Regions from separate parts of the Marinococcus salis genome, predicted to be linked through region 1. Evidence: riboswitches for the same ligand, from Rfam matches in the RefSeq annotation. Region 1 holds a riboswitch; the other holds the start of a gene.
The links. A riboswitch is a leader RNA that binds a small molecule or an ion and turns the genes downstream of it on or off. The one in region 1 is predicted to bind glycine.
Positions count from the first base shown of each region.

Region 1 (15,811 bases):
ATACCCAGTAGCCAGCGCTGCCGGTAAGAAATACAGTCATCAGCCCGAGCACGATCCCGCCGAGCCCACCGGCTAAAATGTCCGCAAAGTTAATCCCCATCCCCAGCGCGAAGGCGAAAAACGGAATTAACATATTGCTTCCGGAATCCAGAAAATCTCTCATTTCTTCATCCAGGTTACCGAGCACCGCGCCAATGATAATTGGCAGTAGCACGGCGACAAAATCAACAACCGAGAACAGGCCGTCCACAAAGCCAATCGCACCAAATATCGATAAGGCAACCATGGTTAAAAAAGGACCGTCGTTAAGCGCCAGTATGGAATAGGCCGCCCGGTCATCTCCTTTTCCGTACTGGCCGACTAGCGCTACATACAATCCACCGTTACTGTTGGTCATAGCTGCGATGATAGCGAGCGGAGCCAGGCCAAGGAATAAACCGTCCGTGCCGGCAAAGGCGTAGGCGATTAAACCGAAGGCTGCCCCTACCACCCATTTCACTGTTAATAATGTGACCCCTTTACCCACAGTGGTTCCGACGTTTCTTACATTAATCTGCGCCCCTGCACAAAGTAAAAATAAAGCAATTAAAACCAGCGCGCCATCGACAAAAAGCGCCTGGGTAAAGCCTCCAATCCTCAGCATACCAGGTGCAAAGGTGTTAATCAGAGCCCCAAGCAATAATGGCACGACCATCATGCCGCCAGGGATTTTCTCCATGTTCGCTTTAATACGCATTATACAACCTCCTTTTAATATTTGCAATTTGCAACAGTAAATATAATAACGCTTACATGTTGAAATATAAAACATACTAATCAATTATTCAACTGTGAAAGCGGATTTTTTAAAAATAGTTGCAAAATTAAACGAATTATAGAATAGCTGTTCGAGGTTTTAATGGAGGCAAAATAAAAAAGAAGCCGGATAATATCCAGCTTCAAGCGTTTTGTTACGACTTTTTTTGCTCGTTCTCTCTTCTTTATTTTTTGCTCTAATTCATCATTTGTCCATAGAATTTAGACAAATTGCCTGCCAGATGTGCTAACAGGTTTTTCGAGTCTTTGAGAGCTTCCTGCAGGGTGGAAGGACCTTCGCTGACGCTAAAAACGGCTGTAATTCCTTCCTCATATACACTTTCAAAGCCTTCCCCAAGCTGGCCGCATATCGCAATCACTGGAATCGATGGATTTATTTTTTGCACGGCTTTCGCAACACCCACCGGCGTTTTTCCGAAAGCGCTCTGGAAGTCTATTTTTCCCTCTCCCGTAATGACTAAGGAAGCGCCCTGCACCCGTTCATAGAAATTGTTTTCTTTTAAAATAAATGAAATCCCCGACTCCAGCCGGCCTTTCAAACACCCGGCCAGTCCGGCCGCCAGACCTCCAGCCGCTCCCATATGAGGTTGTTCACCTACAGCTTTATTTGTATAGGTGTTAAGTACTTTGCCGAATGTGCTTAATGCTTTTTCCAGCGAAGCCATGGCTGCTTCAGATGCTCCTTTTTGCGGACCAAACGTGTAGCTTGCTCCCCGCGGCCCGGTTAAAGGGTTATCTACATCACATAAACCGATTATTTCTTTCTTTGCCAGCCGCGGATCCAGCGAAGTCATGTCCAATGTATCGAGCTGTTTTAAAAACACTCCGCCGTACGGAAGCTCCTGGTGGTTGTTATCCAGCAGCTTCCCTCCTAACGCCTGCAGCATGCCGGCTCCACCGTCGTTCGTACCGCTTCCTCCGAGTCCAATGAGGATCCGGTCAACATCATAATCCAGGCAGGCCTTGATGAGTTCCCCTGTTCCATAGGAAGTAGCGAGGGAGGGATTTCGTTCACCCTCAGGTATTTTATCCAGGCCTGAGGCAGAAGCTACGTCTATAACAGCGGTACTATGTTTCTTAGAAATATGCATCGAGGCGGTGATCGGCTTCATCAGCGGATCATGAGCCGGCACTTGAATTTCTTCTGTACCCAATGCGTGCTGCAGTGCTTCTGAAGTCCCCTCTCCTCCGTCTGCCATCGAAATAATATCAAATTCCACTTTTTGCGAGGAAAATTGTTCCCATCCCTGACGAAAATAATTTGCCACCTCCACTGAACTTAAGCTTTCTTTAAACGAATCCGAAGCAATGACGATTTTCATAGTTTTCCTCCATTGACGGTATTGAAATATTACATAACGCTTAAATTGCCAAAAACAATTGGCACAAAATACAAGACGATCAAGCAGGAAATAACAATACATATTAAGTTTAACCAAATCCCTGCTGATGCCATTTTACTCATCTTCACGTAACCGCTTGCAAATACAATCGCATTCGGCGGAGCCGCTACCGGGAACATGAAAGCAAAAGTCGCACCCATGCAGGCAGCAATCATTAAGACGACCGGATCCGTGCCGAGTGTCGCAGCTCCTGCTGCTACAATTGGATAAACCATGGTCGATGTCGCTGTATTGGAGGTGAATTCGGTGAGCAGGGTAATCAATCCAATGATAAACAGTAATATGATAAACAGTGGTGCGTTGGAAAAAGCAACGAGCTTTTCACCAAGCCAGCTATCCAGGCCGCTGTTTGTAATACCAGCAGCAAGCGCGAGCCCGCCTCCAAACAGCCATAAAATTCCCCATGGCAGCTTTAAAGCTGTATTCCAATCCAGGATTGTGTCTTTTTTATTTTTGGATGGAATAAGAAAAAGCAATAAAGCGCCGCATAATGCAATAATGGTGTCATTAATGCCCGGAATGAAGTTTTCCAATAGAAAGCTTCTCGTAATCCAGGCAAACGCCGTCAGCGAAAAAATCGTAAGTACAATTTTTTCTTCATACTGTGTCTTCCCCAGGTTACGAAGTTCTTCTTTAATAATTTCCCTGCCGCCGGGAATGTGATTAACTTTCATCGGAAAAGCTATTTTGATCAGATAAAACCACACTAACGGGACCAGCAGGACTACTAATGGCACGCCAAACATCATCCAAGTGGCGAAAGCAATTTGCACGTCGTATAAATTATTTAACGTTGCCGCTAAAATCGTGTTGGCTGGCGCTCCAATTAATGTGCCAAACCCTCCGATCGTAGCTGCATACGCTGTACCAAGCATCAAAGCCGTACCAAACGGAAACACGCCGGGTGAGGTATCGATTTCTGTCTCTTTTAAAGAATCTGACACATGTTTGGCTACCGCAATACTGATCGGTACCATCATCATTGTGGTCGCGGTATTGGAGATCCACATTGATAAAAATCCGGTGGCGATCATAAACCCGAGAATGATTGTGTTGGGGTTGGTACCGACAAAAGCAATAACGCTTAGGGCGATACGTTTATGCAGGTTCCATTTCTCCATCGTTAAAGCGATCATGAAGCTTCCCGCAAACAAGAAAATGAGCGGATCGCCGTAGGAAGCTGTAACTCCTTCCATTTCCATAATGCCGAGTACCGGAAACAAGACGATCGGCAGCAAGGAAGTTACCGGAATCGGCAGTGCTTCCGTTACCCACCACGTGGCAATCCAGGCGATCATTCCAAGCATGGAGACCGCTTCTTCAGACATGGTTTCCGGCTGAACAACGAACTGTATCAATAAGAAAAGCAACGGGCCTAAAAATAACCCGATCAATTGTAATTTGGAATACAGCCGGGGTTGATTGGGCGGGTTTGGCTCTTCCTGTTCCAGCTCCTGGCGTTCGGCTTCCCGGACATTATCTGCATGCTTTGGATCAGGCTGCGAAAACGTTAAGATTTTGACGCTGTTTTTTAATTGACTTTTAACTTGGTCATTCCAATGCCAAAGGTGGTTCCAGGTTTTTGTGAAATTCATTTCTTTCCCTCCCTGTTATTGATAACGCTTTCATTAACCAAATCTTATATTAGCGTATACGTTAAGTCAATTATTTTTCTTATTATCTCTAATTTTATTTTTTTATTGACTTTTACGTATACGTTATAGATAATGAAGTCAAATACAAAAAAGGTGGGAAAAAAATGGACAATCAAAAAACTCATCAACTAGCGATTATTCCAGGAGACGGTATAGGAAAAGAAGTGGTACAGGAAGGGATCCGGGTATTAGATTTCATCAGCAAACATTCTCCAAACAATTTCAATTTTGAAACCGATTACTTTCCATGGGGCTGCGAATACTATCTCGAGCATGGCCGTATGATGGATGAGGATGGGCTTGAGAGGTTGAAAAATTATGATGCTATTTATTTCGGGGCTGTGGGTTTCCCGGGCGTACCCGACCATGTGAGCTTATGGGGACTCCGCATTGCGATATGCCAGGGCTTTGACCAGTGGGCAAACATTCGTCCTGTTGAATTTCTCCCTGGAGTGCCGAGCAAGCTAAACCACCCGGACACAGATACGCTGAACTGGGTGCTCGTTCGCGAAAACTCCGAAGGCGAATACTCCGGTATTGGCGGCAGAAACTTTACCGGCCGGGGTCCTGGCAAGGAAGTAGCTGTCCAGTCTTCTCTTTTTACCGAAGAAGGCTGCGAACGTGTTATTCGTTACGCTTTCGACTTAGCGAGAACCAGAAAGCAGAAAAAAGTAACGAGCGTTACAAAGAGTAATGCCCAACAATATGGCATGGTGCTGTGGGACGAAGTATTTGCGAGAGTCAGCAAGGAATATCCGGACGTCGAGACGGACCAGTGGCTGGTAGATGCCATGGCTGCCAACTTTGTTCTCCATCCGGAGGACCTCGAAGTAGTTGTTGCCTCCAACCTGCTAGCAGATATTCTTTCTGATTTAGGAAGTGCTCTTGCCGGAAGTCTTGGCATCGCTGCCAGTGCGAACCTGGATCCGGAGCGCAGATATCCAAGCATGTTTGAATCCGTCCACGGATCCGCACCGGACATCGCCGGTAAAGGCATCGCAAACCCTATCGGTGCGATCGGAAGCGCATCACTTATGCTTGAACAGCTCGGCTATGCCGAAGAAGCCCAGCTCGTCAATCAATCTATCCGGGATGCAACGGCCGCCGGTTATTTAACAGCTGACATCGGAGGAAATACCTCCACCAAAGAAATGACTGACGCTATCCTGGAAGCCCTCGCGAAGGTTTACGTCAAAGCGTAATAAAGCGCAAATAAAAGAATAAAAGTATAACACCTCCTTTTTAACCGAAAAGGAGGTGTTATACTTTTATATGAACGGATAGAAACTTATATACAGGGAGAGGCTTTCGATGAACACTAACGATTATTCCCCTTCAATTCTTTATGATGAAACCCTGCACCAGCATTTAACACAGCTTTCTTCTTCCATAGAAGAAAAGCGCCTGCCTCAAAAAGCGTATCAAATTATCCGGCAGGCGATTCGGAATCTTTACCTTCCCCCGGAAAAAATGGTTCTAGAAAGGGAGATGGCGGAGGTTTTGGATATGAGCCGCACGCCGGTACGCGAAGCCTTGATACGTCTGCAGACCGAAGGCTTAGTGCGGGTCATCCCCCGTAAGGGCTTCGCAGTTACCCCTATTGAACGTAAGAACTTAATGGAAATCTACGAAATTGCGGAGAGCCTGGACGGCCTGGCTGCCGAGTTGGCTGTCCGAAATACAAACGAGGGGACCCTTTCCCAGCTCGAAGCTTTAATTTCGGAACAGAAAACCGCTCTGGAAAGCAAAAACCTGAAAAACTGGGCTATTCTGGACGATGATTTTCATTCACGAATCATTCAAGCGGCCGGAAACGAGCGGCTGAACGATTTAATCGAATTTCACGCCGATCATTTATTCCGGGCCCGTTTATATACCGTAAATAAACGCCCGCTCCCCACCAATTCGATTTTAGAGCATGAAGCAATTGTGGCCTGCCTAAAAACAAACGACGGCAAAGCGGCCAGAACCATTATGGAGTCCCACCGGCGCCGAGCCAGCCGGGACATTTTAAACGTTATTGACTGACTTCAGAGAGAAAATTTTTATTATTTACACAAATAAGCCGCCTCTATTCGCTTAGAGACGGCTCCTCGTTATTTCTTCATATAAATGACTGATACCGCTGGAAGCTTCTTTTCGTAAAACAACAGCCAATGCTCCTGACGAAGATCTAACTTTTTTCACGGCGTCTATCTGTTCTAAACTGCTAACTTTGTCGCTTATTTCTTTAGCATGTACTGGAAATGGCTGCGTTTGGCTTACTTGTCGGACCAGCGCAGATATCTTCATTTCACAGCCATTTGCCGCCAAACAGGTTATTACCGCCTGGTTCAAATCCTGAGTGCGCATAGATTCTTTCTTTTCCCTTCTCCTGCCTAATACTGCTATTAATTGGTGAACAGGCCCATCGCTCAAAGGCTTCCGAAGCTGCTCCCACATAAAGCACTTCTTTGACGGGCCCATTCATCAATTCTTCACTTACTTCCCAAAAATAAACGGTCTCTGATTCCTGAAGAATACGAATATAGGGGTCCACCCGGTGGCGCTCTGTACAGGGAATGGAAAGATATACTCTGTCTTTCCGCAAAAGTGCTTCTCCAAGATCCCAATGCAGTGCTTTTGACAAACTGCGTAATGCTTTTTGAATTTTATAATGCTGCAAGGAGACCACCATTGTCTCTCTCCCTTTCTGTCTGCGTTATTTGTTACCTTTGAGCGGTGAACGTACGGTACTGTCTGGGTGTGCATCCGTAGACGCTTTTGAAGCATACCCCAAAATAACTGGCGCTCGAAAACCGCAGCCGTTCAGCGATGGCTTTTACCGGACTCGTTGTAGTCTGCAGGAGATATGCCGCCTCCTGTATTCGTTTCTGGGTCACGTAGTTTGGGATGGACATGCCAAGCTCTTCGTTCACCAGCCGGGAGATATGGCTTTTGGAGACCTCCAGCTGGCCTACGAGGATGTTCGTATTTAACGCCTGGTAGAGCTGCTGCTCCACAAGCGTAATAAATCTGGAAATGATCGGATTATTATAGGCTTGTATGTCTTCATTCCAGGTGGTATCAAGCATCCCGTCGACCAATACATTGATTCCTTCAAAAAATTCCTCTTCCAGGTTCCACTCTTCCATAACATTAATCAGGGCTACTGAGGCGGCAAGCGCTTTTTTATCAAACGAAAAGGTTTGAGTATAGCGGTCCAGAAATCCGCCTATTAAAAAGAAATAATACTGCTTCAGCACCTGCAGCCGCTTCTCATCTTCCGGCTCGAGCGAAATAATCCGGTATATTGTCGCGAGCTCTTTTTTAGCTTCTTTTTTCCGGCTGCGGAAAATACAGTCGAAAAAACGGTTTTGTGCCTTATAAAGCTCCACCAGCTCCTCGTTTTCTGCCTGGTTCATTTTCTCTATTTCCTGTTCGTATTGCGAACGGAATCGTTCATAATTCTTAGTCATCACGGACGTTCCTTTATTTTATATTGATCTGCCCTTTTTAATGTACTATAGCCCACATGCATAATCTATCAATTACGTTCTAGAAACTATCAATAATTCATCTTTTCTATTAATAATAGCGGATTATAATATACACTGGCATAATAAAAATGCACCAGCAATGAGATCTTCCATTGCCAGTGCATTATATTAAAATTTACTCATCCATTCCCATCGATTTCTTGTATCCTTCCAAATACGGCATTTCAGACGGGCTTCCCATTTCAAAGCCGGTCATCGTCCGGTGCCACAGTGGATAAATAGGTGCTGGGCGCGCAACGGATTCAATCCGGTCATGCTCCTCCTGCGTCAAGTACATATCTGCCGACGCCAGGTTTTCACGCAGCTGTTCTTCGTTGCGGGCGGCGATGACGATCGGGCCGACGTTCGGGCGGTCTTTGACCCACGCATAGGCGATCTGCGGAACGGTTGCGTTCCGGCCGTCAGCTACTTCTTCGAGGGCATCGATCACTTGATACAGCCGTTCTTCATCCTGAATCCACGGCTCCGGCCAGCCTTCGCCCTGACGGGTATTTGCCGGTGCTTTTTTGTTCCGGCCGATTTTACCGTTCAGCAGTCCTTCGCCAAGCGGGCTCCAGATCATTGAGCTTACGCCAAGCTCCCTTCCTGCCGGCAGCAATTCGTATTCTGCTTCGCGGGCTTCCGGCGTATAGTAGATCTGCTGGGTAACCGGCGGGATGTAGCCCGGACGCTCAGCCACGGAGAATATTCTTGCAAGCGCCCAGCCGCTGTAGTTGGAAACGCCCCAATACCGGATTTTCCCGGATTTCACGAGGTTTGTCATCGTTTCCACGGTTTCTTCCACCGGCGTGCGTCCGTCCCATAGGTGCACAAAATACACGTCCAGATGGTCCGTGCCGAGCCGCTCCAGCGTCCGGTCAATCGACGCTTCAATGTTGCTGCGGGACGCGCCGCGGGCATTCGGATCATTGTCAAAATGAAAGCCGGTTTTGGACGTTAAGAGAACTTCATCCCGGCGCCCTTTAATCGCAGAGCCCAACACGCGTTCCGCATCGCCCTTCGAGTACAGGTTTGCGGTATCAAACATGTTCATGCCTGCTTCCAGCGAGATATCCACAATCCGGCGGGCATCGTTTTCATCAATATTTCCCGTCGGCTCAAATCCTTTCGTTCCGCTGAACGGAATGGTCCCGAGTATATACTTTGGCACGCGCAGTCCGGAGTTTCCTAAATAAATGTATTCCATCGTTAAAGCCTCCTGTATTTCATGAAGTGTTTGTGCCTCGTCAGCTGGTTCCTGCAGTATCGAATACGTTGTTCTTATACCTTGAATGATTTTCCGGCAAACATCTGTAAGCGAATACTTCTAAATGTAATATATTTACAATAACTGCAGCTGCATTTAAACATGTACAGCCTGGAAATTATTTTCCGAAATTTTAAGCAGATTAGTTCTTTTGGCATGAATATATAATCAATTAAAGGGTAATATTTACAATGGGTCCAGATTTCTCTGGACTCCAAATAGTGATTCAGTGTTCACCCAGCGTCATATACAACTGGTTTAGGAAAAAGAATTAATGCTTTTTTCGGGCCATTTCTATCCTTTGGATAGGAGTGGCTTTTTTTAATGCATAATAAAGGAGCCAACGTTTATGCACACATCTACTTTTGGTTATATTTTTAACGGCAATGAACTGCTCGTCGGTACTGCCGGGAGCTTAGCACCGTACATCCAGGAAGCATGCCCTCAAATGTACAACAATATCGACAAACTATTTCACTCCCTTCACCCATTTGCGATGGACGGCACACCGCTCCGGTTTCTTTCTGATGCAGCCGTGTTGAAAGCCCCGTGGGCGGCGTATGATTTATGCAATAATCACTGCTTTCTTGATGAGAGCTCCTTTTTCTCCTAAAGAAGTTTTACAGTTCCCCCGATAGCAATGAAGAGTAAATACCATTAAATTTACGAAAGGGTGCTTTCCATGTTTCGACTCGATCTGGCTGCTGTACACGAAGAACCTCCATCTGATGACCATACAGGCAGTTTTTCCGGCAGTGTCTTCCAGAATCAGCGCTGCATTGGCTCGTATCAGTTTGTTCTTCACTGCCGCAACCGTTTAGCCGAAGTCAGTATCACCTTCCAGGAGGATGTAAAAAAACCTGATGATTTCTTTCGCATTGATCTGCACCGAAACCTCGATATTGAAGCGTTTCAGAAAGATCCAAAAACCCTGCTGCGGTTGATTAAGATCAGAGTGCTGAGCCCGGAGTGGCGCCTGCCGGGCACCTCGCGCCAGGGCTTCCAATATGCTTTCGAACATGTAAATACTTTTCATAAATAATCGTAAACAATTAAAAAGCTGAAGCCGGAGAATGATCTCCAGCTTCAGCTTTTATTGTTTCAGGCTGTCTTCGAATTAATAAGGATCCGATGGAATCCCATGCTCTTCAGCCTGTTGGACGCCTTCTTCCGTTTTCGTGGCGCCTGCAGGCCCGCCGTGCGTGGAATCCTGGTCTGCGCCGTCTGTGGAGGTGCTGTTTTTCAGCCCTTCTTCAACACGGCGGCCGTATTCCTCATCACACTTCTTAAAGTGGGCAATCATTTCTTCCTGAATTTCCGTTTTACATGGAATCAGGTTGTCCACGAGGTTTTTGATTAATTCATCTTTTTCCCATTCCTTGAACTTGCGGAACGTTTCTCCCGCTTGTTGGTAAGGATTCTGGCGGTCGATGGCTTCTTTTTTCACTTCTCCTTCGGTATAAGGAGTGTGAGGCTTGCCGCTCATCTGTGCTTCCTTCAGGTTATTCATTGTGGAAGGCTCGTAGTTCACGTGTGGATTCTGGCCTTCGTCGTTATCGACTTTATACGACATCTGTCCGCCGCGCTGGTTGGTTGCGACCTTTTTCTTCGCCTGGTTGATCGGCAGCTGCAGATAGTTGGCGCCGACGCGGTACCGCTGCGTATCGGAGTACGAGAACGTACGGCCCTGCAGCATTTTATCATCGGAGAAATCCATGCCGTCGACAAGAACGCCGGTACCAAAGGCGACCTGTTCCACTTCGTTGAAGTAGTCCTCCGGATTGCGGTCAAGCACAAGCTTGCCGACAGGAATCCATGGGAATTGATCCTTCGGCCACAGCTTCGTATCATCAAGCGGGTCAAAGTCGAGCTCCGGATGATCGTCGTCGCTCATCACCTGGACGCGAAGCTCCCATTCCGGATAGTTGCCTTCTTCAATGGCTTCGTACAGATCCTGGGTGGCGTGGTTGAAGTTTTTGCTTTGGATGCTGTCCGCTTCTTCCTGGGTCAGGTTGCGGATGCCCTGGATCGGTTCAAAGTGGTACTTCACGAGCACCGCTTCACCGTCTTCGTTCACCCATTTGTACGTATTTACCCCGGAGCCCTGCATCTGCCGGTAGTTAGCCGGAATGCCCCACGGGGAGAATAAAAACGTCAGCATGTGCATAGCTTCCGGCGTCTGCGACATAAAGTCGAAGATCCGTTCGCTGTCCTGCACGTTCGTGACCGGATCCGGCTTCAACGCGTGAATAACGTCCGGAAATTTGATGGCGTCCCGGATGAAAAACACCTTCAGGTTATTGCCGACGAGGTCCCAGTTGCCGTCTTCCGTGTAAAATTTCACGGCAAATCCGCGCGGGTCCCGTAGCGTTTCCGGGGAGGTCCCGCCGTGAATCACGGTGGAAAAACGAACAAATGCCGGTGTCCGCTTGCCTTCCTCCTGGAAGATTTTTGCGCGTGTGTATTTGGAAATCGGCTCATCGCCAAAGGAACCGTACGCTTCAAAGTAGCCGTGCGCACCTGCCCCACGGGCGTGAACTACCCGTTCCGGTACACGTTCACGGTCAAAGTGGCTGATTTTTTCCAGGAACTCGTAGTTTTCAAGCGTCGTCGGTCCGCGATTGCCGACGGTTTTCGAGTTCTGGTTGTCCCGGACAGGGTGGCCCTGTCTCGTCGTCAGCGTACCGTCTTCATTCCTATATTGCTTATCGTCGTTTTTTTCTTCGTCGTGTTCGTTATTGCGGTCTTTACTCAATGCTGTTACCTCCTTTAGGAAATCTATTCACTTTTACCCGGGTAGTTTATGGTTTAAACAGTTATTCCGAATTTTTTAAATTCGTAGTATATAGCTATGCACCCTGGCACAGCAGTTTTTCAAAGGCAGTTCCCTTATCCTGGTGAAGCACAAATCAGGCTGGCGGGGACTTCCCTGCCAGCCTCATCCATAACTATACACATGTTAAATCATATAATCCCAGGAATCCTGCTTCGGCTCCTCGGGAGGCTTAAACGGTACGTTTCTTTCGTGCTCCAGAAAGCCCTCGAGGGTCTGGTATTTAATCGTTTCCGGGTATTTTTCCTGCCAGCCGGCCCGCAGCAGCAGATCCCGGACCGGACCCTTCAGCTCCACAAACCATACCTGCACGCCTGGGTCCCTCCGGAACATTTCAATAATCTGTTCCAGAGCGCCGATGCCCGTAGTATCAATGTCGTTCACCCCGGACATGTCAATCGCGGCCTTCAGTCCTCCGCCTTCCGTTTTGCGGCGGTCCTGAATCGTTTTTTCCACCATTTTCACGAAATAGCCGACATTCGAAAAATGAATGCGCGTATCCGCCCGCACGAGCACCGTGCCCGGCACCCGCTTTGCGTGCGGAAACCGCTGCAGATCCAGATAGCTGTGGGTGTCCTCCTCGTAGCCGATTTCGACAATATTCGGGCGGGAAATATGGCGCAAAAGCAGCAGGATGGAAAAGCCAATCCCGATTAACAACCCCCACTGAATGCCGACGAGAAGCGTCGCAGCAAATGTCACGATCCACACCCAGCCGTCCTCCGGCTTTACGCGAAAGGCGTCCTTTAACGACCGGATATTAATCAGGCCGCTGACCGAAACGAGAATAATCGCTGCAAGCACCGCATACGGCAGATAGTAAAATAAAGACGTGAAAAAGAGAAGCGTCACCAGCACACCGGCTGCGGTAATAATCATCGCCGCCTGGGAGGCCGCTCCCGACCGGTAGCTGACCGCACTTCTTGAAAAGCTGCCGGTCACCGCATAGGAGGAAAAAAACGGCCCGGCTATATTGGCATACCCGATCGCCCGGATTTCTTTATTCAGGTTAATACCGGAATCATTTTTATCACTCAGCGTTTTCGTAATCGCAAGCGTCTCCATCATCGCGATCAGCGCAATGGTGAGCGCGGTCGGGACCAGCACCTGTATGTCCGCCAGGTTAAAGCCCGGAATGGTAAAATCCGGGAGTCCCTGCGGCACCCTTCCGACGACGCTTACTCCCTGGTTATCGAGCCGGAAAAGCGCCACCGCCGCAATACTCAGCACGACGACGATGAGGGAAACCGGTAAATTCCGTTTTGCTTTCCGGCCCCCGATCAGCACTAGAAGACTGGCTATTCCTACAAGCAGGGTCGGGATATGTATCTGCGGCAGATGCACGATCACATCCCGCAGCAGCGGAATAATCTGTGTCTGGCTGCCTACGCTGATGCCCATAAACTGGCCAAGCTGGCTCATGCCGATTGCAATCGCCACTGCCGACGTGAACCCGCTGATCACATTCGGGGAAATAAACTTTACAAACGCAGCGGCGTTCAACAGGCCAAGAGAGACCTGCACCACTCCGACCATTACCGTCAGCAGCAGCACAAGCCCTACGTATTCCGGCGTCGACGGCTCTGCATACAGGGACACGCCGGAAAACACAAGAATGGATGCCATCGCTACCGGCCCGATGGCCAGATGCTTTGACGTGCCAAACAGCGCATAAAGAATGAGTGGAAGCAGAGAGGCATACAGCCCCATGACCGTCGGCAGGCCGGCAAGCACGGCATAGGCCATCCCCTGCGGGACAATCATAACAAAGATGGTAAATCCCGCAGCCATATCCTTTTTCAGCGACTGATTATTATAATCCTGCGGCATAATTAATATATCTTTTATTTTCCCAGGCATAAATCCTTTCCTTCTTTCTCCGTGAACTCACAAACAGTACGGCGATTAAATCTCTCTCCTAATAAATCATGAACCATAACGGCCTAAAAGAAAAGCCCGCACTATATTTTTTTGACTCACGGCTTAAATACAGCTGTACGCCTGCTTTAGTCCTTTCTACACCGATTCTCTCCAGTATATTGCTAAGATCCGGCTGTCAAAAATAGGTTTACTTTTCCAGCAGGGATGTTTAAACTGAAATTAACACAAATATTGGTTTCGCAGATGAATGTATTGGGAGAGTCTGTAAACGTATTTTACAGCACCGAAGGAGCAATCCTCTCCAACAGCCGGAAAGGAAAAACTCTCAGGTACCAGGACCAGTACAGGATGCACCTCTGGAGAAGGTATACGTACCTGCCGAAGAAGAAAATTCTTTTTTAAGAATGAAATCTTTCAGGCTCACAGACAGAGAAACGGCGCCCCAGGCCGCTTCTCTGTCTTTTTTTCTTTTTTGTAATCGCTTTCAATTTTGAATATGGAGGAATTGCTATGGAGTTTGACAGCTGCTTTGACATTATCGGCCCGGTGATGGTCGGTCCTTCGAGCTCCCATACTGCCGGGGTGGTATCGATTGGAAAATTCGTGCATGACTGGCTGGGAGACGTCACTGACGTGACAATCACGTTCTACGGCTCTCTCGCCTCCACCTATCAGGGCCACGGCTCGGATAAAGCTGTCCTCGGCGGCCTGCTCGGGTTGTCCGCACACGATACCAATGTCCGTAATGCCTACGCTCTGGCAAAGGACAGCAGCCTCCGTTACGACTTCCGGTTCTGCACGAACACCCCCGGCGGCTGCCACCCCAATACTGTTTATTTACAGGCCGCTTCCGCCACAGAGACGGTCCATGTCACCGGCGCATCCATTGGCGGCGGTGTAGCCTATATTTATGAAATTAACGGATATCATACCAGCATTAATTTGGGCACAGGCTCGGAGATTTTATCCATCGCCGCCCGGATCAAAAAGGAGGCTCCATCTAGATGAAAGACACGATTGAAAGTATTGTGCAGGAATGTATGGCCCAGGACATTAGTATCGGTGAGTGGATGCTCCGCCGTGAAGTGGATCGCTCCGGTTCGTCCCGCGGACAGATTTTCGGGCGCATGCAGGAACGGCTGCAGGTAATGAAGCAGGCCGTCCGGGAGGGGCTGGGTGACCTCGCGGAAACGGAAAGCAGGCTCTCAGGAGGCGATGCCTACCGCATGCATCAGTATAACCAGCATACCGCCCCACTATCAGGACCAGTTATCAGCACGGCGATGGAAGCCGCAATGGCAACGTCGGAAAGCAATGCCAAAATGGGCCTTATTGTAGCAACTCCTACGGCAGGCTCTGCAGGCATTCTGCCTGGAGTGATGGTCTCTCTTCAGGACAACCGCGGCATGGACGATGAGAAACTGACAATGGGACTGTTCGCAGCGAGCGCCATCGGCTACGTTTTTGCGAACCATGCCTTCATTTCCGGAGCGGCCGGCGGCTGCCAGGCGGAAATCGGGTCAGCGACGGCTATGGCGGCGGGAACGATTACAGAACTGCAGCAGGGGTCACCGGAGCAGGTTTCCCACGCGACGGCCATGGCAATGAAGTCACTGCTCGGCCTCGTGTGCGACCCGGTTGCCGGGCTTGTCGAGGTGCCGTGCGTAAAAAGAAACGTGATCGGCACCTCCATAGCCTTTTCAGCAGCTGATATGGCATTAGCCGGCATTACCAGCCGCATTCCCTGTGACGAAGTGATCCAGACGATGCATACCATCGGCAGGGACATGCCCGGCAGCCTGAAAGAAACCGCCGAGGGAGGACTCGCCCAGACCAAAACAGGCAGAGAAGCCGCCGAACGGCTGTATCAGCGTCCCTGTACTTTTTAATCCCTAAAACGATATCATTCAACCAAATGAGGTGCAGCTATGAACGAACGCCGCTTTTTTCAAATCTGGTTCGGTACTCTCACTCTCATCAGCATTATATTTATGTATTGGGCCATCGCTTTCTCCGCCTTCGTATTAGGAGTTCTCTGTTTCTATAATCCAAAGTTCCGCAGCAGGTGACGCCTCCAGTTGTTAAAAATGAAATTATTGTCCTTTTCCGCCGTTTGTGAGCATTCTGCTTTTTGTTTCCCTGCCGCCGTGCTATTCTTGCTATACGTCTTTTCGAAGGAGGTCATTTCCATCGACCATTTTGCATATGTACTTCAACGCCCCAAAAATCAGGTAGACATAGGCACGGCTGCTGATATCCGTTCACGCTTTGGCAGCCAGGAACCCGTTTATTTTTGTTCGGAGGACGAACTGCTTAATAGTTTAAACTCCTTCCGCAATGAGGAACTCATTATTACCACCGTTAGTGACCTTCCGATCATTAAACAAAAATGGGACGAGAAAAACCATTATAATTTATAAATGCACGTAAAACGCTCC
Region 1 is NZ_JBQOJB010000002.1:212,755-228,565, forward strand. It holds gene ACTTK6_RS02900 (2-keto-3-deoxygluconate permease) at 1-736, opposite strand, end outside; gene ACTTK6_RS02905 (glycerate kinase family protein) at 993-2,138, opposite strand; gene ACTTK6_RS02910 (SLC13 family permease) at 2,168-3,814, opposite strand; gene ACTTK6_RS02915 (tartrate dehydrogenase) at 3,979-5,076, shown strand; gene ACTTK6_RS02920 (GntR family transcriptional regulator) at 5,186-5,902, shown strand; gene ACTTK6_RS02925 (hypothetical protein) at 5,954-6,226, opposite strand; gene ACTTK6_RS02930 (hypothetical protein) at 6,168-6,551, opposite strand; gene ACTTK6_RS02935 (helix-turn-helix domain-containing protein) at 6,583-7,332, opposite strand; gene ACTTK6_RS02940 (aldo/keto reductase) at 7,529-8,599, opposite strand; gene ACTTK6_RS02945 (hypothetical protein) at 9,009-9,272, shown strand; gene ACTTK6_RS02950 (hypothetical protein) at 9,342-9,701, shown strand; gene ACTTK6_RS02955 (catalase) at 9,777-11,414, opposite strand; gene ACTTK6_RS02960 (SulP family inorganic anion transporter) at 11,619-13,352, opposite strand; glycine riboswitch at 13,617-13,724, shown strand; glycine riboswitch at 13,728-13,805, shown strand; gene ACTTK6_RS02965 (serine dehydratase beta chain) at 13,884-14,381, shown strand; gene sdaAA (L-serine ammonia-lyase, iron-sulfur-dependent, subunit alpha) at 14,378-15,262, shown strand.

Region 2 (15,811 bases), on a different contig from region 1:
AAAATGGGGAGTTGCAGGGCTTTAACGTCTCCGTTGGCGGCGGCATGGGGATGACGCATGGTGAGCCGGATACGTACCCGCAGCTTGGGCGTGTGATCGGCTTTGTGCCAAAAGAAGAAGTGGTGAATGCTTCCGAGAAGCTGCTGACGATCCAGCGCGACTACGGCAACCGTTCCAACCGGAAAAATGCCCGGTTCAAATATACGATTGACCGCTACGGGGTTGAATGGCTGAAAAGCGAATTGAACGAGCGTCTCGGCTATGAAGTAGAGGCCGCCCGTCCATATGAGTTCGAAAGCAACGGGGACGAGTATGGATGGGTTAAAGGCAATGACGGTAAATGGCATTTTACCCTGTTTATCGAAAATGGGAGAATCAAGGATCAGGAGAACTATCAATTAATGACCGGCCTTCGTGAAATAGCCAGAATTCACACCGGTGATTTTCGAATGACACCGAACCAGAATGTGGTTATTTCTGATATTACGAGCCATAAAAAACGGCAGATCAATAAATTGATTGAGGATTATGGCCTTACAGATGGAAAACACTATTCTGCTCTCCGCCGGAATTCTATGGCCTGTGTGGCTTTCCCGACCTGTGGACTCGCGATGGCAGAAGCCGAGCGTTACCTTCCGTCCTTGGTCGATAAACTTGAAGTGATGCTTGAGGAGCAGGGCCTGCGGGATGAAGATATTATAATCCGCATGACGGGCTGTCCAAATGGCTGTGCCCGTTCTGCGCTTGGGGAAATCGGCTTTATCGGAAAAGCTCCCGGTAAATATAACATGTATTTAGGAGCAAGCTTTAACGGAGACCGCCTTAGCAAGCTTTATCGGGAAAATATCGGGGAAGAAGAGATACTAAGCGAGCTTGAACCAATGTTTGCCCGTTTTGCCAAAGAGAGGTATGAAGGAGAGCATTTTGGGGATTTCGTTATCCGCGCAAATTATATTGAAGCAACTACTGACGGCACAAATTTTCATGACTGATAAAAACGGGGGCAGCTTACGCTGCTCCTGTTTTTTATGAAATTAAAAAGATATTTTCCGGCAGCAGCTTTTAGTTTCAGGGTTGTATCCTGTTTCTATGTGCCATAAGATGAACTATAGTGCGATGAGGCAATTATGAGCAAGGTAATAGAACTATGCAGGAGGCAGTCATGAGTATAAGAATCCGAACCGTAGAAGCAGAAGATATTCCGGAACTTGCAGAAGTAATGCAGACATACATTGTAGACCACTATGATCACCCCGATCCCGGCATCGGCAAATTAAAAACGTTAATTAAAAAACTTTTGGCCCAGCCAGAAACAGGCATTCAATTTATTGTGGAGCATTACGGTGACCTGATCGGCTTTGCTACTTTATACCAGACATTCAGCACCCTTAAGGTTAAAAAAACAGCTATCTTAAACGATCTGTATATCACTCCGGAGTTTCAGGGGCATCATTACGGGAAAGAGCTTCTCGAATTTGTGCTTTCTTATGTACAGTCGGAGGATTTTGCCGGAATGGTGCTTGAAACAGACCGGATGAATCACAAAGCACGAAGGCTTTACGAGTCGCTCGGCGGGGCAAAAAGTGCCTGGACTCATTACGAGTGGGAGTTTTAAGTGGCGAACAATGTTTTACTCTGATAAAGTTTGAGCAGGCTAAAGGATTTATGCTAAAATCTTCTTTGTGCGTTTAACACACATTCATATACATAAACGATCAAAGAAGAGAAACGAGGGAAACAAAGTGGAGTACGCAGTTATTGTTTCAGTGCTGGTATTAATTGTACTGAGTCTCTTCCGGCTGAATGTCATTCTTGCACTAATGGGGGCAGCAGTCACCGCAGGACTGATCGCCGGACTTTCATTTACCGATTCCGTCGAAATGCTCGTATCAGGCATGGGCGGCCGGGCGGATACCGCTCTCAGCTATATCCTGCTCGGTGTTTTTGCTGTCATGATTGGTTATTCGGGTATTACAGGTTTTTTAGTTACGCATTTAGTGAAGCTGTTAAAGAATAAACGGGCGGCTTTACTGCTGACTATTGCAGGGGTGGCCTGCCTGTCGCAGAATGTTATCCCAGTACATATTGCCTTTATACCAATACTCATCCCGCCGCTTTTGTATTTGTTTGACCATATGAAAATCAACCGGCGGGCGGTGGCGGTCAGCTTGACTTTCGGCTTAAAGGCGCCGTATATGCTGATTCCTGCAGGATATGGTTTAATATTTCATCAAATTATACAGGAGAGCATGAACGAAAACGGCATGAATATTGCTTTCGGACAGATTTGGCAGGCGATGCTTATTCCAGTAGTGGGCATGGTGGCCGGTCTGCTGGTGGCTGTATTCATTACGTATCGCAGGGAAAAAGAAACCGGGGCAGGAAACGTAGACGTTACAGAAGCGGAAAATGGCTTGAAAAACACAAATAAATTCCGGTTGTCACATCTATTGACGTTAATTGCGATCGTCTGTGCGCTCGTGGTTCAGGTATGGACAGAATCTTTAGTAATTGGTGCGTTGACAGGTATTGCAGCCATGTTCATTTTCCGGGTGGTGCCAATTATAGAAGCCGACCAGACAGTGAATGACGGTGTACGCATGATGGGGATGATCGCCTTTGTTATGCTGCTTGCCTCCGGATATGCTACCGTGCTCCAGGACACAGGAGCAGTGGAGGAATTAGTGGCAGTTACTTCTGACATACTTGGAGGAAGCCAGCTGCTCGGGGCAGTAGTAATGCTTTTAACAGGGCTATTGATTACCATGGGCATCGGCTCTTCGTTTGGAACGATTCCTATCCTTGCAGCGTTGTTTGTGCCACTGAGTGCCTCACTCGGCTTTTCACCGCTTGCTACAGCAGCTTTAATCGGCACTGCTGGAGCAATTGGAGACGCGGGCTCCCCGGCTTCTGACAGCACACTCGGCCCAACAGCGGGGCTGAATGCTGATGGCCGTCATGATCATATTTGGGACACATGTGTACCCACATTTCTACACTTTAATATCCCCTTGTTTATCTGTGGCCTGGCAGCGGCGTTTATTTTATAGCATCCATCCAGTAAATCCATTCATTGCAAAATTGATTCAAAACAGGTAAAGTGAAATGTGAATAAAAAATGAATGTTTTATACAGACGATAGAAATTTTTAGACAATAGGGCTGAAAATAAGTCGTTATAGTGACGGAAGATAAGGTTCATGGACCCTTTTTCGGAGGACTCCACGTACAACCAAATAACATAGTGATTGATGCAGGATCGTTAGACATTTGAGCTAAACGGTAAGCTACAAAGGATATTTTTCCTCTGTGGCTTTTTTTATGCTTTTATAAGGCTTCGCGCGTTTCTTTAGGTTGCTGTATATAAGCTTGTACAACAAGATAAGGTTTGAAAGAAAAGGAGAAGAGTGTCATGTCAGAAGTAAAGGAAGTGCAATCAGCAATAGCTGGATATATCGGAAAGGTATTGCGGAAGAGTTTTGGAAAAGGCCCAATCTCTGTACATACGACATGGGCACCGCCGTATTTTTGTGTCCATATTCGTGATTTTCTGGTACCGATGGAACAAATTTTGATTCAAAAAAATGAGGGCAGAAAAGTGGAAGAGCTTAGGGAGATGCTGATGGGTGTCCTGTATGCCGATATTAAAGCAGAGCTTGAAGCAGTGACTGGAGAGGAAATACTCGACATTTACACGAACTGGAACCTGCACCATCGCTCCGGGGTCATTTTTGGTACAATCGATACGCCTTTGGAGCAGGAATCCGGCACAGCGTATAAATGGCAGGAAGAGGTAAACAGCGTAGTGAAAAAAGCGGGAGAAAATAAAGAAGGGCTCTCAGCTGTAGTAGATACAAAGCCTTTAAACCACCGCGTAGTACTGATTGAACGAACCAGTGTATTGACCCCGGTAGAGCGCCAGCTTATTGAGGAAGGCCATGCCGAGGAAATTGAAGCCGCGAAAACGACACTTGTGAAAAGCATTATTGAAGAAACAAATTTACTGGCTCTGATGCCCCGGGAAGTGATTGATCCGTTTATTATCTGGGACTTAGACAAAGATATTAATTATTTAATATTTATCTGCAGCAGCAAGGAGTCTGAAGCAAAATAAAGCCGCACATTTATAGATGAAGTGCGGCAGGAATATTATAGGGAAGTTGGTTTTACTACAATTTCTTCTTTTTGGGCGGCGTATTTATGATACAGAGATTTTAAAGGATGCCTGGTGTTTGGCTGCCACGGTTTTTCCGGGCCGGTATAATGGACAACGGCCGGGTTTCCGGCAGCGCTGGTTACCTTTTTTCCCTGCCTGGTATCGGGCACAGCCTTCAGGAACATATCGGTCATCGTATTCCATTTCGGGTGGAGCTCGAACCAATGGTTATAAAGCACAGCATTCAGACCGTCCTGGTCGTGGTAAAGCATCCGGCTTTCATGCTTCTGGATAAACTGAACGACTTGATCGGTCACCTGGTGTTTTTTCCAATTCGGAACCTGAATCATCATCACTCCGGAATTAAAATACTTAGCTTCGGGGGGCATAAATAGGTCATCATTACGGTAAAAACCGCCGAAGTTTTCTACTGCGGCAATAACCTGGCGCCGCAAGGGAACCTTCCAGAGTACTGTAATATCCTCTTGAATGATGGTATCGCAGTCGATATACAATACTTTATTTACGTCGGTAAACAAGTATGGAATGGATAACCGGTAATAGGCAGCGTTAGTAATGTGATAAGAATATTTATGGTTTGCCTGAAAAAGGTTTTTATACTTGTTTGTGTCGATCGCATGGAAGACGACACGGGATTTAAAATGAGCTCCGAGTTGTTCGAGCATTTGCTTTTGGTAGCTGCTCCAGCCAGTTTCGATAACGTGAAATTCGATACTTTCCGGCTTCGCTGTGTTCGTAAGCAAGGAAGTCAGGGAAACAGCTGTATGCTCCGCATAATTTGCGTCAGCAACCGTTGTAACAATATAGGGAGAAGAATAAGACATTGCAAGCACTCCTTCATGGGGTAATAGTAATAATCTGGTTTAGTCACAGAAGCACCCGATGCATGCCTGGAACTAAAAAGAATCAGCGCTCGGGCTTTTTCTTTTCAGCTTATGATTAGCTCCCAATGGTCTAACTCATTGCTGCTGAAGACTGGTAGAGTCACTTTTAAAAACAGCATAAAAATGGGCAGGTAACTATACATATATCCCTGACGCATCTTTTTGAAACAATAAAACGGGGTATTGAGGAAAAATGAACTGTTAGAACTAGATTTAACGCTTGCTGCTTCTAATTTATATTAAAAAAGATGACGGTATTCATATATTCAGGTAATGGCTGCATGTTAAGGTGAAATAGAACAAAACAAGGAAGGAGATAAAATAAATGGATATGAGTGAAGTCACCGCCAAGCTGATAGAAGCAAAAAATCGAAAAAGAGCTACTTATCAGGATCTAGCGGAAGCTGTGGGTCGCAATAAAACATGGGTGGCTGCTGTTATTCAGGGCCAGGCATCGATGGATGAAAAAGAAGCAGAAGCGCTCTTGAACTACCTTGAAATTCCTTATGAGGAAATCAAGCATGAACTGATGACGCCACCGTACAAAGGCTCATTAAGCGAAGACGTTCCAACAGATCCGCTTATTTATCGATTCCATGAGATTACTCAGGTATACGGCACCACATTAAAGGAAATTATTCATGAAGAATTCGGTGATGGCATTATGAGCGCCATCGATTTTAAAATGGACGTAGAGCGTGAGGAGGATCCAGGTGGAGACCGGGTAGTAGTCACGTTGAACGGTAAATTTCTCCCGTACACAAAATGGTAAACGACTAAAGCCATCATAAAAGAGACGCCTTTCCAATCAAAATGGAAAGGCGTCTTTTCATTTCACTATAAAATCCAATAAGTAGATTAGTCTACTACGGTTACTTCAACGCTTCGGCGCCCAAAAGAATATGCTTCAGATTTGCTTGGAACGTGAACGTCAATGCGATTCCCGTTAATGGCTCCGCCAGTATCCGCTGCCGTATAAGTACCCATGCCTTCGATTTGTACTTCAGAGCCAAGTGGAATAACATCAGGGTCTACAGCTATTACTTTTGCATAACGGTTGGTATTTAAGTTAACCCCTGTAGCAGTGATGCCGCTGCAGCCTGCGCAGTCAGCTGTATAAGCAGTAGCTTCAACTGTCATGGACTCTCCGCCGGAAGTGTCTTTAGAGCTGCTGCTTTCAGAAGTGGAGGCAGATTCTACTGCTTCCTTGCCGCTGCCGTCCGCTTCAGAGCTTTCTACAGCCTCATTTTCACTGGAACTGCTGGAGCTTTCCCCGTAAAGTGCTGCTTTTGTATTTGGCCCGATGATACCATCGACCGTAAGACCTTCGTCAGCCTGAAAATCACGAACAGCAGCTGCAGTGATTGAACCGAAAATTCCGTCCACTTCGTAATCGTAGTACCCTTTATCGTCGAGTACAGACTGGGCTTCGGATACGGAATCATTGGAATCGCCCTGAACAAGCAGACTGTCTGATGCGTCACTTACCGCTGGTGCTGCAAAAGCTAAAGCTGTACCAAGAACTGCGCCGCCGATCCAATGTGAAGCTTTCGTAGTTTTCATCATAATTAAAAAATTCCTCCTCAGAGAGTATAAAAATTTTTATTTGTAAGTATTTAATGTTAATGAATGTGAGCAAATAAGTTTTGAGATACGTATGGTGAATTAGCCTGTCGCATGTTTGTAAATTTAACTTGAAGCAGAAAAACTTTCAAGTTAAATAGGACGAATGTAATGCAAACGTAACAAGGTTAAGCATTCTGAAATATATGAAAAATTATGTGTAATATTAAAAAACCCTTATTAATAAAGAGATAAAAAGTATTTTCCTAAGTCATATTTCCAATAACGCGAACGTAATGTTACAAATTAAAATAGCGAAAAAACAGTATGATTTTAATTGAGCAAGAAGAATGTACCAATTTTTCAGTGGGTAATAGAATTAAAAAATTGTGGAAGGTAAATAAGCAAAGAAAGGGAGGTGAAAGCATTTGCCAGGGTATACAAATGAAAAAAGCCCCCTGATAAACCAGGGGGCTTAAAGAGAGCTATGTGAGAAAACCTGAAACATAAGAAATTAGTTGTGATTAATTCTGCCTGTCAGTCATTGCTTAAATGCTGGTAGAGCGTAGTTTTAAGTAGGTCAGTCAAAACGGTCAGAGGGATATTGGACATTGACCAGCCCTTTTCCATGGCTTTTTCCTGAGTTCTGTTCCAAATATCCTCATCCTCGGCCACATCAATGAAATCATGGCCGGCAAAAGTGATTTTAATATTGTGATAGCTTGTTACCTGCTTGCTTAATGTTTTGTGGCGGGTAGCCTCAATCAGGCCTCCTTCGGTGAGCAAATACATGTAATAATCGGTTTCTTCGTTTTTGGATGTCAGGCTGAAGCCGGGTTTTTGCTCCTTCAAGTCGATCAACAGCTTCCTGATTGCTTCCATATCTCTTTCCATCACCATTTTATCTTCCACCTTTTTTATACTTACTGAAATTATAATATTGGGACCGTGATAAATGCCAGAAAAGATTTATGCATTCGAACGCAGCGAAGAGATAAATCATTACTCTTCGTGGGTGTGATAAAAAAAGAAGCCGGGGCGCCGGCTTCTTTTCCGAATACTTAATTCCAGACGTCTTCGGCAAGAGAAACGACGTGGCGTACTTTCGCCCATTGCTCTTCTTCTGTAAAAATATTACCTTCTTCGGTAGAAGCAAAGCCGCACTGCGGGCTTAAACCGGGTTGTTCAAGCGGCGTATGTTTTTCAGCTTCCTGCAGTAACGGCCCATAGTGCTTCGGCGCTTAATTCACCATCTGAATACCGTTACCGGGCTTTTTAAGTCGCTCCGGACGAAGGAAATTCCCAGCATGTTCCGCTCGAAACGGTGCTTGCGTTAAACTACCCACTCCTCTGTAATATGTAGAAATTTAAAATTCGACAGGAAAAACAAAAAGGCCCCGCTTTTTCTGTCTATTCACCTATTAATAGTATATGGAAGCAGGTAACGGTTTGTCTATACAAACCATTGGCCGTATGCTGTGCTTAGGCAAGAATAAAAGACGGATTTGGTTTTTTTATATAGTCTCCATTAACGGCGCCGCTGAAAAATAACGACTGCTTCGCCAGACTCATTTGTATGAGAAACAGTACTATAAGCGGAAAACAAACGATAAAGGCCGTTAAATCCTTTTAATTTAATGACAAAAGCTATGTCTTTTAAGGACATTTTTTCCCCGGTAAGAGCAAAAATAGCTTTTTTCGGGCGAAAGCTGTTGTCCATTTTATCAGCTGAGTGCTTATCCATGTGCTGAAAAACCAGAATGGTTTTCAACTGGCTGGCAAAGTCTCCTTCAGCCTTCATTGCCTCAACTTTTTTCTTTCTCGCCCGGTTGAGTGCAGAAGGTTTTTCCACGGAAATCATTATAAATCACTCCTGAAAATAAATTGTGTGCTTTTCTTTTCATACCCTGACAGCTGTATAATCCAACCTGGTGAATTAGAGCACCCCGGATAAAGTTTATGAAAATAAAAAACCGTGAATAAAACAATCATCTCCAGCAGAAAGAAGGACCGCCTGTGATTGAAATTTTAATTGAACATGTACCAAGCACACTGCTTCACCTGCTGACTGGTGCAGCGATAATGTATATATTTTACGGAAGCCCGTGGTTAATCAGTTCAGATCGCCTGAAAATCATGGCATTCGGGGCGATAGTACTAGTGCCTGATATTCCAAAATTATTTGGCAACTATATCTTTCATACGCTTTTAACAATGCCGTTTATTGCTGCGGCGCTCGCTGCAGTTGTTCGCCCTGCCTTGGGTGGAGGATTTCCTAAAGCCTGGGCGGCTGCGTTTGTTACGCTGGGGGCGGGCTCTATGCTGATTGACTTTCTTGGAAATGGCACCCAGCTTTTATACCCAGTGGCCACGAAAAACTTTTCCTATCCGTTGCTTACTCAGGAATGGTGGGTGATTGTACCGCTATTATGTATTTTGGGAATACTAATTATCCGTGGAAGAAAAAACGTTTCTCCCCGGCAGCCATGAAAAGCTATGAAACCCCTTCAATTTCTATGAAGTTATTAGTAAACTTATAGTATATTTCGACTAGTAATTCTATTTGAATGAAAAGAGGGACTCATGCGAAAATTTTATGCAGGCATAACTGTTGGTTTTATTGTTCTGAGCGGCTGCAGCACCGGGGAAGAATCAGCGCAGGAAAACGAAAATTCAGAGACACAAAAAGAGACTGAAAGACAGGAGCAAAAACAGGAAGATGAGAGCGTCACGGTTGGAGCAGCTGGGGATGTGCTGCTGCATGGACGCGTATATAAAAGGATGGAAGAAGACGGAGAGTATGACTTCACGCCGGCATTGAAGGCAGTTACGCCCATGCTTAAGGAACCGGATTATATGATTGTGAACCAGGAATCGATCCCTGGCGGGGAAGAGCTCGGCTTGTCAGCTTATCCTTCTTTTAACAGCCCGTACGCGATTGTAGATGATCTTCAGGATGCCGGAGTGGACATGCTTTCCGGGGCCAATAACCATACACTCGACCGCGGAATGGAAGCTGTAAATAACGCGATTAATCATTATGAGCAGATTGGCATGGACTACGTAGGGGTATATAAAGACGAAGAGGATGCAGAGCGCAAGCGTATCGTAAACGTGAAAGACGTTGATATTGGTTTTCTATCTTATACGTATGGGTTGAACGGCATTTCGATTCCGGAGGAGCACGATTATGTCGTTCAGAAAATTGATAAGGAACAAATACAGGAAGACGTTGAAGCGATGAGAGATGAATCGGATGTTGTGGTAGTGAATATGCACTGGGGAAGTGAATACGAAAGACTCCCCAATGAAGAACAGAAAGAACTGGCTCAGTTTCTTGCAGATCTGGAAGTGGACGTAGTTCTTGGCCACCATCCTCACGTGCTTCAGCCGATGGAATGGGTGGAGGGCGAAGAAGGCAATGAGACGCTGGTTTATTATTCGCTTGGTAATTTTTATTCCGGGCAGGATACGGACTATACCGATACAGGCGGCATTGCAACATTCGATATAGAAAAAGACGGGGAAAAAATAAACATAACGAACCCAAACGTTGACTTTACTCAGGTAGTTCCGGGCCCTGAAGACCAATATACGGTAAAACCGATGGCTGAAGCAGAGCACCCGGCTGAAGGCGGAGAAACGGAACAAGAGCTGCATGAACACGTATATCAATGGATGGAAGAAGCAGAGTAACGGGCATCTTAGTATTCAGATGAAAACAGGGAGCCGGGCTCAAGATAATTTCAAACACTGTAATATATTATAAAAGGACCTCTGTTTAAAAACAGGGGTCCTTATCACATTATGCACCAAATCCATTAATAAACGGATTGGAATTCATTTCGGTTTCGATATCTGTAAAGGGGCCGTGGCCGCAGGCTACAACCGTATTTTCAGGAAGGTCAAGCAGCTGCTCGTGTATGGAGGCTAACAGTGTATCCATATCGCCGCCGTAGAGATCGGTCCGGCCAACCCCGCCTGAAAACAACACGTCACCAGAAAATACTGTGTTAGTTTCTTTATGCCAATAGGAAACACTTCCCGGGGAATGCCCCGGTGTGTGAAGCCATTGAAATTCAAAACCGCCAAATTGAAGCCTTCCTTCTGACTGCAGCAAGTGATCGGCAGGCTTCGTGGTAAATGCAGCCTCTGGCATCATACGGCTCGAACCGTTTTTCTGAGGGTCTTCAAGCCAGTCACTTTCCTGTTCGTGAAGATAAACCGGGATATTGTATGCTTCCCGAGCAGTATCAAGCGCCCCAATATGATCAAAATGGGCGTGTGTTAACAGAATTGCTACGGGGTGAAGCTCGTTTTCCTGGAGAAAGGTGAGCAGTTTATCGGCATCACCGGCCGGGTCAATAATAACAGCGTTTTTATCATTATCGTACAGAACATAGCAGTTTGTCTGCAGTGGTCCAAGCGGTAGCTGTTTTCCAGTTCATAGTTTCCCTCCAATTAGTATACTGTCTTTAGTATAAACAATATTTTTCCCGGAAGAAATAACCGATCTGCACATACATACGAATAATTAATATGGTTTTATTGAAAATGTTCGGTTTCATTTTTTTTAGCATTGGTTTTTATATGAATTAATGATAAAATATGAGCAAATAAGAACGTACATATAATGCGCGGATGATGGTAAGGGGAGAGACTGCCAGGCAGCGCCGAAGGAGCAAACCGTAACAGGTGAATCTCTCAGGCAAACAGACTCTTACTGGACGCTCCTCTGGAGAGCGCTTCTTTTGAAGCCACCCACGAAGACACTCTTTCTGCATTGCGGAAAGGAGAAACTTTCTGGTTATAGGACAGAGCTTCCATAATTCATGGGAGCTCTGTCTTTTTTTGTTTTTTACTGTTTTGATTTTTCAGAAAAAATAATTAAACGAGGTGATTTCTTTGGCAGAACTAAAACGAACTCCGCTGTATTCAGTGTATGAAAAATACGGAGCTAAAACTGTCGATTTTGGTGGTTGGGAAATGGCAGTTCAGTTTTCGGGCATCAAAAGCGAACACGAAGCGGTTCGTACAAAAGCCGGCCTGTTCGACGTCTCCCATATGGGCGAGGCGATCGTAGAGGGTCCAGAGGCTGCTGATTTTCTGCAGTACATGCTCACAAATAACATAAAAAACCTGGAGCCCGGCAAAGCGCTGTACACCGCTATGTGCTATGAAAATGGCGGCACAGTTGACGACCTGCTCGTGTACCAGCTCGAAGAAGAAAAATACATGCTTGTTTTAAACGCAGCCAATATTGAGAAGGACCTCGAATGGCTTCGCCGGCACGGGACGGAAAACGTAAGCATCACGGATATCTCAGAAAGGACAGCATTAATTGCGGTGCAGGGCCCGGAGGCGGAAACGATACTACAGAAAGTAACCGACGCATCTCTTTCAGAAATACTGCCTTTTCGATTTGCTGCCAGTGCTTCTATCGGAGAAACAGGAAACGTTCTTATATCAAGAACTGGCTATACCGGTGAGGACGGATTTGAATTATACTGCCGCTCCGGGGATGCGCTTTACTGCTGGGAGACTATTATGGAAGCTGGAAAAAGCAGAGGCATTGTCCCTTGTGGACTTGGCGCAAGGGATACCCTGAGGTTTGAAGCGAAGCTGCCGTTGTATGGACAGGAACTGAGTGCAGATATCACCCCGCTTGAAGCCGGCATCGGCTTTTGTGTAAAACTGAAGCAAGAAAATGATTTTATCGGAAAAGAAGCTTTAAAGGAACAAAAAGAAGCAGGACTGAAACGCAAGCTGGTCGGTATTGAAATGGTCGATAAGGCGATACCCCGTCCGGGATACGGCGTACGAAATGATGACGGAGCAGAAATAGGATGGATCACGACAGGCACCCAGTCCCCGACGCTCAAAAAAAACGTAGGACTCGCACTTTTAAATGCCGAATGGAGCAACCTGGATCAGGCGGTAGCGGTGGATGTGCGTGGAAAAGCCAAGCGGGCGAAAGTGGCAGCTGTGCCTTTTTACAAACGGAAAAAATAATACGAGGAGGCGTCAAAAATGGATTATCGCTATTTGCCAGTCACTGGTGAAGATAAAGAAGAAATGCTCAAAACAATTGGCGTGGATGCCATCGATGAATTATTTGAAGATGTGCCGGAAAATATTCGCTTTGCCGGAGAAATGGATCTGCCAAAGGCTCTTGGGGAAACGGACCTTCTAAAGGAAATGAAACGCCTTAGTGACAGGAACGCTAACGTGCAGGACTGTGTATCCTATCTCGGAGCAGGGGTGTACGAGCATTATATACCAACGGTCGTCGACCATGTGCTACGGCGTTCAGAATTTTATACGGCGTATACTCCGTACCAGCCTGAAATTTCGCAGGGCGAGCTGCAGGCAATATTTGAATTTCAAACGATGATCAGTGAACTTACGGGAATGGATATCGCTAATTCGTCAATGTATGACGGGCCAACAGCGCTTGCTGAAGCAGCGCTGATGGCTGCGAGTGAGAACAGAGGGAAACGGCGGACCATTGTAGTATCAGAAACCATCCATCCCGAAGCGCTCGATGTATTGAAAACCTATGCGGCAGGCCCCGGCCTTACAGTGAAAATTGTTCCTGAAAAAGATGGCCGCACGGATCTGGATAAGCTTGAAAAGACGATCGATGCTGATACCGCAGGAGTAATCGTACAATACCCGAACTTCTACGGAACCATTGAAGATTTAGCGGCTGTAAGACAGGCAGCCGACAAAGAAAATTCTTTAATGATTGTTTCTGCTAATCCTCTGTCCCTGGGCATACTGACGCCCCCTGGGCACTTTGGGGCGGATATTGTTGCGGGAGACGCCCAGCCGCTTGGCATCCCGATGCAGTTTGGCGGACCGCACTGTGGTTTTTTCGCGACTACCAAAAAACACATTCGAAAAGTTCCCGGACGGCTTGTCGGGCAGACTGAAGATGAAGACGGAAGCCGCGGCTACGTACTGACCCTCCAGGCAAGAGAGCAGCACATCCGCCGGGATAAAGCGACCTCCAACATTTGCTCGAACCAGGCTTTGAATGCGTTGGCGGCTTCTGTAGCGATGACAGCTCTCGGTAAAAAAGGTTTGAGGGAAACAGCAGAACGAAATATTAAAGGTACTCACTTTTTAAAGCAGCTGCTAAAGCAAAAAGGAATACAGGTGGTCCACGAATCACCGTCGTTTAATGAATTTGTCATCAATCTCAGCCGGCCGGCATCGGAGGTAAATGAACAATTATTTCAGCATGGAATCATTGGCGGTTATGATTTAGGGGAGGTTTCAGCGGATAAAAAAGGCCAGATGCTCGTATGTGTGACCGAACTTCGGACAAGAGAACAGCTTGAAACCTTTGCCGACCAATTGGAGGTGCTTGTACATGAAACAGCCTAACCAGCCATTAATTTTTGAACAGAGCAAATCAGGCCGGGTAGCGTATTCGCTTCCCGAAACAAATATTCCTGAGCAAAGCCTAAGTGACATTTTGCCGGAGGCTAGTATCCGCAACGAAGAACCGGCGCTCCCGGAAGTGTCCGAGCTCCAGTTAGTACGCCACTATACGGCCCTGTCGAACCGGAACTACGGGGTGGATTCTGGTTTTTATCCTCTCGGCTCCTGCACAATGAAATACAATCCGAAGATCAATGAAGAAACTGCCCGCATGGCTGGATTTGCCGCGACGCATCCGTATCAGCCGGAGACTCAGGTGCAGGGGAATCTCGAAATGATGCACGACCTGCAGCAGGCCCTGGCTGAAATAACCGGCATGGACGAAGTCACTCTGCAGCCGGCAGCCGGCGCCCAGGGAGAGTGGACCGGCCTGATGCTGATACGGGCGCTTCACGAAGCAAACGGTGAAACGGAACGCACCGAAGTGATCGTCCCCGACTCTGCGCACGGAACGAACCCTGCTTCAGCAACAGTGGCAGGATTTGATCATGTGACGGTCCGGACGGACGCCCGGGGCCTGGTGGATCTTGAGCATCTAAAAGAAGTTACGGGCGAAAGAACGGCTGCCCTTATGCTCACGAATCCAAACACGCTTGGGCTGTTTGAAGAAGACATTATGGAAATAGCGGATACGATTCACCGGGCTGGCGGGCGTTTATATTACGACGGAGCCAACTCCAATGCTATCATGGGCATCACAAGGCCCGGAGATATGGGCTTTGACGTTGTACACTTAAATCTCCATAAAACATTCACCGGCCCACATGGAGGCGGCGGTCCCGGCAGCGGTCCGGTGGGCGTAAAAAAAGAGCTGATCCCTTATCTGCCCGGGCCGGTACTCACGAAAGAAAATGATAAGTACTACTGGGACAAAGACCGTCCGCATTCCATCGGCCGCGTAAAGCCGTATTACGGGAACTTTGGCATTAACGTACGTGCTTATACCTATATCCGGACGATGGGTGCAGAGGGACTCAAAAAAGTTTCGGAATATGCAGTGCTGAACGCCAATTATTTAATGAGACGGCTCGAGCCGTATTTTGACCTTCCGTATGGCCGTCACTGCAAGCACGAATTTGTTATATCAGGAAGGCGCCAGAAACAGCTTGGAGTACGAACGCTTGATATAGCTAAACGACTGCTGGATTACGGCTATCATCCGCCAACGATTTATTTTCCGATTAATGTCGAAGAGTGCATGATGGTTGAACCGACCGAAACCGAGGCCAAAGAAACGCTTGATGCCTTCGCAGATGCCATGATTGAAATTGCCAGGGAGGCAGAGGAGAGCCCGGAAATGGTACAGGAAGCGCCTCATACTACCGTAGTCGGAAGACTGGATGAGACGCTGGCAGCACGAAAACCGGTACTGACGTATAATACTGAAACCTCGCTCAAATCCATGAAATAACGATAAAAGGAAAATTAAACACAAAAAGGGAAGAGCAGCGCCTGCTCGTCCCTTTAATTATGCGCTTTTTTTCTTTTTACTGATTTTGCCTGTCCAGCGCTTAAATCCGCCTTTCAGGTGGTAAATATCCCGGTTTCCCTTATGCTTTTTGATCAGCTTTGCGGCTTGCTTTGAACGCATGCCAGACTGGCAGTATAAATAAACAGGCTGGTCTTCCCGGATTTCAACCATCCGCTGCTTCATTTGCGAAACGGGAATATTCCGGGCCCCGAGAATGTGGCCGCCATCGTATTCTTTCGGCTCACGCACATCGATAAGCTGGGCTTTA
Region 2 is NZ_JBQOJB010000003.1:85,118-100,928, reverse strand. It holds gene cysI (assimilatory sulfite reductase (NADPH) hemoprotein subunit) at 1-992, shown strand, start outside; gene ACTTK6_RS03875 (GNAT family N-acetyltransferase) at 1,163-1,615, shown strand; gene ACTTK6_RS03870 (Na+/H+ antiporter family protein) at 1,743-3,050, shown strand; gene ACTTK6_RS03865 (Na-translocating system protein MpsC family protein) at 3,412-4,113, shown strand; gene ACTTK6_RS03860 (glycosyltransferase family 8 protein) at 4,149-5,000, opposite strand; gene cynS (cyanase) at 5,386-5,832, shown strand; gene ACTTK6_RS03850 (3D domain-containing protein) at 5,919-6,626, opposite strand; gene ACTTK6_RS03845 (DUF2513 domain-containing protein) at 7,161-7,523, opposite strand; partial or broken gene ACTTK6_RS03840 (5-methyltetrahydropteroyltriglutamate--homocysteine S-methyltransferase) at 7,685-7,825, opposite strand; gene ACTTK6_RS03835 (hypothetical protein) at 8,152-8,484, opposite strand; gene ACTTK6_RS03830 (metal-dependent hydrolase) at 8,640-9,113, shown strand; gene ACTTK6_RS03825 (CapA family protein) at 9,207-10,319, shown strand; gene ACTTK6_RS03820 (MBL fold metallo-hydrolase) at 10,429-11,040, opposite strand; glycine riboswitch at 11,265-11,353, shown strand; glycine riboswitch at 11,357-11,443, shown strand; gene gcvT (glycine cleavage system aminomethyltransferase GcvT) at 11,529-12,635, shown strand; gene gcvPA (aminomethyl-transferring glycine dehydrogenase subunit GcvPA) at 12,654-14,015, shown strand; gene gcvPB (aminomethyl-transferring glycine dehydrogenase subunit GcvPB) at 14,002-15,483, shown strand; gene ACTTK6_RS03800 (rhodanese-like domain-containing protein) at 15,541-15,811, opposite strand, start outside.
Region 2: another riboswitch for glycine. It lies ahead of gcvT (glycine cleavage system aminomethyltransferase GcvT); the one in region 1 lies ahead of ACTTK6_RS02965 (serine dehydratase beta chain).